Regions from separate parts of the Ralstonia insidiosa genome, predicted to be linked through region 1. Evidence: predicted binding sites of a transcription regulator. Region 1 holds the regulator's gene; the other holds the start of a gene.
The links. Region 1 encodes FNR, which switches genes on or off when oxygen is low (the NO sensors DNR and NnrR bind a similar motif). Its sites were predicted from a motif close to TTGATNNNNATCAA; they were not measured.
Positions count from the first base shown of each region.

Region 2: the regulator FNR is predicted to act here: its motif matches at 1,475-1,488, upstream of F7R11_RS24980 (OmpW/AlkL family protein).

Region 1 covers NZ_VZPV01000001.1:2,507,583-2,510,991, forward strand. Annotated here, with positions in the region: gene scpB (SMC-Scp complex subunit ScpB) at 1-247, opposite strand, end outside; gene F7R11_RS11915 (sulfite exporter TauE/SafE family protein) at 745-1,488, opposite strand; gene fnr (fumarate/nitrate reduction transcriptional regulator Fnr) at 1,667-2,395, shown strand; gene F7R11_RS11925 (hypothetical protein) at 2,421-2,675, opposite strand; gene F7R11_RS11930 (FixH family protein) at 2,672-2,899, opposite strand; gene ccoG (cytochrome c oxidase accessory protein CcoG) at 2,926-3,409, opposite strand, start outside.
Region 2 covers NZ_VZPV01000004.1:75,619-79,027, forward strand. Annotated here, with positions in the region: gene F7R11_RS24975 (carbonic anhydrase) at 1-527, shown strand, start outside; gene F7R11_RS24980 (OmpW/AlkL family protein) at 678-1,352, opposite strand; gene F7R11_RS24985 (transposase) at 1,626-2,351, shown strand; gene F7R11_RS24990 (glutamate synthase-related protein) at 2,621-3,409, shown strand, end outside.

The sequences.
Region 1 (3,409 bases):
TTTCCGGATGCAGGCGATCGAGATACACGCGCATCTCAGGACGGCTCTGCAGACGCCAGCCCGAGGCCAACGCCACCAACTCGACACCTCGGTTAAGCCAATCCTGACGCAGCTCTTCAAGCAGCACGCGGATGGTGTCCGCGGAAACATCTTCGTCGAACAGCTTGCGCAAGTCATTGACTCGCAAGGGGTCCTGCGCGCAGATCAGCGCGGTCTCGAGGACGATTTTCGCCTCTTGGGTATTCATTCGGTTGAGCGGCTCGTCATTGCTCGCGTCCGGCAGGTCGCCGTCACGCTTGAGGTTTGTCGTCCCGCCGCGACGCACGCGGCATGTCTGAATGCTGTTGCCCGCCCGGGCCCGGCGCGCGAGAGCCAATTGGACCAATTGGGCCTTGCACCGAAACGCAGTGGCTGTGCCCGCAAAAAGGGCCGGAGGAGCGAGTTGATCCGGTGCCGGTCAGGCACCACAAGGGCAAATTTTTCCGCCGCCATGGGGACGGATACTGCACCGGTCGGCTGCCAACGAATCTGGCATCCCGACCGAATCGACTGTCCAGGGCGGCCTTTTTTGTGGCTTTCGCGCTGGATGGCGTCGCTTGACGCCGCGCTTGGGATTGTTGATTTGCGCGGTGGGCGAATCGAATTGTGGTTGATTGTAGGGCAATTTCCTGCGGTGCCGCAACCGGGAAGATGTCTTAGTGCCCCACCCTTGGCCGGATGCTGGTCCGCAGGCGCTTCCAACGGCTACAGCACCAGGCAGAAGCCATGTGCATTGAGCATCTCCGGCAGCCACGCGGCGCACACCAGCCCCCAAACGCCAAAGCCAGTGATAGCAGCGCCCGCCGCGCCGCGCGCCCATTTCCGGCGAGACAACCCTCGCAACCAGCCGGCCAGACCAGACATCATCAGCAGATTCGGCAGCGTGCCCGCGCCAAACGCCAGCATCACAACCGCCCCCGACGATGCGTTGCCCGCCAACAACGCAACAGCCAATGCCCCATAAACCATTCCGCACGGCACAAGCCCCCATGCCAAGCCCGTGACATAGCGCCGCACCAATGGTGGGCTGCGATGCAGGTTTCCACCCAACCGCGCCCCCATTTTCGACAGGGCGCCGGCAAAATAACCAAGCACGCGTTCCAGCCAAGGACTGCGCCATGTATCGCCCGTAGTTCGCACGATCAGCAACAAACCGTAAGCCAGCAGCAACGCACTGGCAAATGCAAACAATCCGCGTTGAATTGGCAGCCACTGCTGGCGCCAAACCGTGGCACCGAGCGCACCCATGATGGCCCCCAACACCGCGTACATGCTGATGCGCCCGGCATGCATGACCGTTTGCTCGAACGCCAGCCTGCGACGCGAAACGATGCGCACCGGCACCTGCCCGCGTTCAGCGGCCAACGCGATGCCGCTGCACATTGCCAGGCAATGCACACCACCGAGCAATGCGATCAGAAAAACGCTCACGAGCGCAGCAACATTCATCTTTTTGACGCTCTTTTGATATGGGCCAAAGTTAGTGTTTTGCTGACGGGAATTCCGTGCATTTCGCGCAATTCACGTTATCGGAACAATCCGATATCAGTATGGCCGCCGCTATAATAGGCCGCGGTTGCATCACAAGAATTTCTCATTTCACTTACTCGAAATTCACTCGCCCCCTGTGCTCACACGAATCGCACTCACCGACCAAGCCTCCCGTTGCTCCACCTGCGTACTCGGCCAGATCTGTCTGCCGGTAGGCATGAATTCGGAAGACGTGCGCAAGATGGATGAGTTGGTTGCCGAGCGCATCCGCATCAAGAAAGGCCAGACGCTCTACGCCCTCGGTGAACCGCTCGAAGCCGTGTACGGCATCCGCTTCGGCACGCTCAAGACGCACCTGACGCTGGAAGACGGCCGCCACCAGATCACTGGGTTTCACTTGCCCGGCGAGATCGTCGGGCTCGATGGCATTGGCGACATGTGCCACGTGTCGGATGCCACCGCGCTGGAAGATACCGAAGTCTGCGTGGTGCGTTACGACCAACTGCAACAGCTCTCGCGCCGGCTGCCCTCTCTGCAGCACCAGTTCTTGCGCATCATGAGCAAGGAGATCTCGCAGGATCACCAGATGCTGCTGACGCTCGGCTCGATGCGCGCAGAAGAACGCCTTGCTGCTTTCCTGCTCAACCTGTCCAAGCGCTCAGCCCAGCGTGGGTATTCGTCGACCGAGTTCGTGCTGCGCATGAGCCGCGAAGAACTGGGCAGCTATCTGGGCCTGAAGCTCGAAACCGTGAGCCGCCTGTTCTCTCGTTTTGCTGAGGCCGGCCTGATCCAGATCCGCCAGCGCCACGTCAAGCTGATCGACATGGCAGGCCTGCGCCAGGTGATGAGCGGCCAAGCCAACTAAACCGCTCACCCTCCAAGACATCCGCTCACACGAGCGGATGCTCATGCGCCTCCAGCTTACCGATGCCCGGCGACACATACAGCGTGAGCGCGCTCGACAATCCGCACAGCAACCAGAACACGAAGAACGACACCGTGTAGACCGCCTCGGCCGACACGGCAATCTGCTCGCCGAAGAAGCGCAGATCCGCCGGGTCCACCACCGCAAACACGACCAGCTCGGCCAGCGCCGCGCATAGAAACGCGGGCCAGAGAATCCACATCAGCAGGCGGCGTTTCATTGGACCTCCCCGTGGGCGGCATGGGCCGGCACGGAGACGGGCTTCTCGACGACCAGGCCGCGCCGCACGACGTTGTCATGAATGACGGGATCCGGATGCGACACGGCCAACCAGATGGTGACGCCGCACCCGATCATGGCGACGAAGGGGCCGGCCATCAGCAGCCACGGCCAGGGCTCGCGCCACCATGGCCTGGCCGGAGCGGAAGATTGCATTGCCTGCATCTGTGTCTCCTGTTCTAAAAACCGCATCAGCGCGGCACGATGAAACTCGATGGCTCGCGCAGCACAAGGCTGTCGCTACCGCTGTCTGCCTGGATCACGAAGCGGATCTTGTGCGAGCCGGCTCCCACGTCGTCTGCCGGACGACGCACGCGGATCGGCAACAATCGGTTGGCTGCGGGTGCCAGTTCAAGCGTGGTCGATTCACCGCGACCACCCTGCACGTCCAGTTGCGGCAGTCCTTCCGCCGTGATGGTCACGCGCATGGGTTGCTCGGAAGCATTCATCAGTTGCAGGCGATAGACGTTCTCGATCTTGCCGCCGTCCACCTCGCGCGCCAGTGCACCGCGATCGCGAATCACATCCACCTTGAGCGGCTGGCGCATCGTCAGCGCAACGATGAAACCCGTGATGAGCACCAGCATGATGCTGGCATAGATCAGCACGCGCGGACGCAGCAGATGGCGCCGCGCCTCTTTCGGGGTGAGCCGGTCGTGCATCGCACGCTCGGAC
Region 2 (3,409 bases), on a different contig from region 1:
GTACGCTTGCCGGCATGGTTGTCGATACGGGCCACGCCCTGCAGGTGAACGTGCCCGGTGGTGATGCGAAGATTCGCGGGCGTCGCTTCATGTTGCGCCAGTTCCACTTCCACGCGCACAGCGAGCACACCATCGACGGCAAGTCGTTTCCGGCCGAGGTGCACCTCGTGCATGTGGCCAAGGATGGTCGCATGGCGGTGATCGGCGTGATGCTGGAAGAGGGTGCTGCTAACCCCGCGCTCGACGCCGTTCTCAAGGCTGCGCGCAAGGGAGCGGCGCACGAAGTGCCTGCTGTCGCCCCGGCTGATCTGCTGCCCAAGAGTGACGCCTACTATCACTACCTCGGCTCGCTCACCACGCCGCCGCTGACCGAGAACGTCGAGTGGTATGTGCTGAAGCAACCGATTACGGCGTCGCGTGCACAGCTTGACGCGCTACGCGGCTTCTACGCCGATAACTTCCGTACGCCTCAGCCGCTTGACGGTCGCATCGTCACGCAGTTCGATCCGGCACCGCTCAAAAGGTAAGCGCCCAAAAAAAATGCCCGGCCGCCCCAACGCATGCCGGGCCGAACGCGCCAACCACCGTCGACGAGCGCCCCCGCCGTCGACGACCCCTGCGGCACGTCGGAAAAGTCGATCAGAAGAAGGTCTGTTCGCTGATCGTCTCCCTCAAAGTTAAAAGCGGTAGCCCAGGCCGATACCCAGCAGCCACGGGTCGACCTTGACCTTGCTGATGGTCTGGCCGGCCATCTTCACGTCGGCGCTGATCCAGGTCTTCTTCAGGTCCATGTTGAAGTAGATGCGATCGGTCAGGCGGTAGTCGAAACCCACCTGCAGCGCGGGGCCGAAGCTGTTCTTGCTCAAGTCCAGCTGGCCGACTCCCGGCACCTGCAGGTTCACGTTCGAGATGCGTGTGTAGTTGATACCGGCGCCCACGTACGGCTTGAAACGCGATTCCGGCGTGAAGTGGTATTGCAGCGTCAGGATTGGCGGCAGGTGGCGGAAGTCGCCAATCTTGGTCGGGCCACCCAGCGCGCTCTTCATGACCGTCACGTCCTGTTGTTGCGGATAGGTCAGGATCAGCTCGGCCGCGATGTGCGGCGTGAAGAAGTACGAGACGTCCAGCTCGGGGAACGCCTTGTTGTTGATCTGGATGGCGTCGGCCGGAATGGCCAGTGCGTTCACCGGGTCGGATTTATTGGCGGCCATCAGGTTGACGGCGCGCAGGCGCACCATCCAGTTGCCGGTGGCCGGCGCCAGGTCGGTGCTCTGCGCAAACGCGGTTGGGCTGAAGATGCCAGCAAGGGCACCGGTAATTGCCGCAGCTGTGGCGAGGCGTGCAAAAGCCATGAAACGCTCCCTCTCGATATCGTCTTGTGAATGTGACGGGAGCCAGTCTCGCGGCAATGCGGGCGGGTCGATTTGCGCGGGATCAATTCGAGGCGCGGGCCGAAGCTCCCGCGCTTCGCGGTTTGATATCGGGCAAATCCGGCCGCGAATGTGGGCGATTCTCGTTGCGCTCGGGCGACAGCCGAAACGCAACCGTTTGCCCTGTGAAAAATTGGGGACAGATTCGGCGCTATCACGCTAGGATGTGCGCTTTCTCTGCCCGCTTTTTCCGTCATGGCACGCCTGCCTCGCCTTAGCCCGATCGATGTTCCCGTGCACGTGTTGCAGCGCGGCAACAATCGCCAGGCCGTTTTTCGCACGGACGAGGACTATGCCTTCTACCTCGACACGTTGCGCATGGCTGCGCGCGAGCACGATTTCGCCATCCACGCCTTCTCACTGATGCCCAATCACGTGCACCTGGTGGGCACGCCCAAGGTGGTAGATAGCCTGTCGCGCACGCTGCAAGCCGTGGGGCGACGCTATACGCGCTACTTCAATGGCGCGGCCGACCGCAGCGGCACGCTGTGGGAGGGGCGCTTCCGCTCGACCGTGCTGGACCCGGCCGAGTGGGTGCTGCCAATGCTGCTGTACGTGGAGTCCAATGCAGTACGAGGTGGTCTCGTCACCACGCCGGACGACGACCGGTGGAGCACGTATCGCCACCACGTTGGCATCCAGTCGATTCCGTGGGTGAGTGACCACTATTGCTATTGGCGCCTTGGCAACACACCTTTCGAGCGCCAGTCACGCTATCGGACGCTCTGGCACGAGGGGCTCGGCTCCGATCAACTCGCGCAGATCCGGCAGCACGTGCATAGCGGCTGGCCGCTGGGCGGCGAGGCTTTCCTGACCACCCTGGCGCGTTCAGGTGGTCGCCGTGTCGCGCCGCTGCCCAAAGGCCGTCCGCCGCGTAAAACCGCAGAGGTGGGAGCAGAGGACGCCGCCCCCGTGGAATAGCCGGGCGCCAAGGTGGTCGGTGCAGGGCGCACCAATCCGCACCAAATTAACCTGTCCCCATTTATTAACCCGCACCGATGGTGTGCATTTATTAATTTACTCCGACCCCATTTAAAAACTTTTGCCTGTTACGAATCGCTCTTTTATATTCGTTCCACCCCGCATTCATGGTGCGGCGCGCCATTGTTATCTGTCTACGCCCTGCACCCATGTGAGGGCCAAGGTGTGGACTCCTCGGCGCGCTGTACCCACAACATCGGAAGATCGCCGTGGAACAACATTCTTTCCCTACCCAGCCGTCGGCCCAGGGTCTGTACGACCCGACCAATGAACACGACGCTTGCGGCGTCGGCTTCGTCGCTCACATCAAGGGCAAGAAGAGCCACGAGATCGTCCAGCAAGGCTTGCGTATCCTGCACAACCTCGACCACCGGGGCGCCGTCGGCGCTGACCCGCTGATGGGCGACGGCGCGGGCATCCTGCTGCAGATTCCCGATCAGTTCTTCCGCGAAGAGATGGCCAAGCAGGGCATCAACCTGCCGCCGGCCGGCGAATACGGCGTCGGTATGATCTTCCTGCCAAAGGAACACGCTTCGCGCCTCGCTTGCGAACAGGAGCTGGAGCGCACCGTGCGCCTGGAAGGCCAGGTCGTGCTGGGCTGGCGCGATGTGCCGGTCGACAAGACCATGCCGATGTCGCCCACGGTGCAGAAGACCGAGCCGGTGATCCGCCAGATCTTCATCGGGCGCGGCCGCGACATCATGACCACCGACGCGCTGGAGCGGAAGCTGTACGTGATCCGCAAGACCGCCAGCCACGCCATCCAGGCGCTCAAGCTCAAGCACGGCAAGGAATACTTTGTGCCGTCGATGTCGGCGCGCACGATCGTCTACAAGGGCCTGCTGCTGTGCGAGCAGGTCGGCCGCTACTACCAGGATTTGGCTGACCCGCGCACGGTCTCGGCGCTGGCGCTGGTGCACCAGCGTTTCTCGACCAACACCTTCCCGGCCTGGGAACTGGCGCACCCGTACCGCATGGTCGCCCACAACGGCGAAATC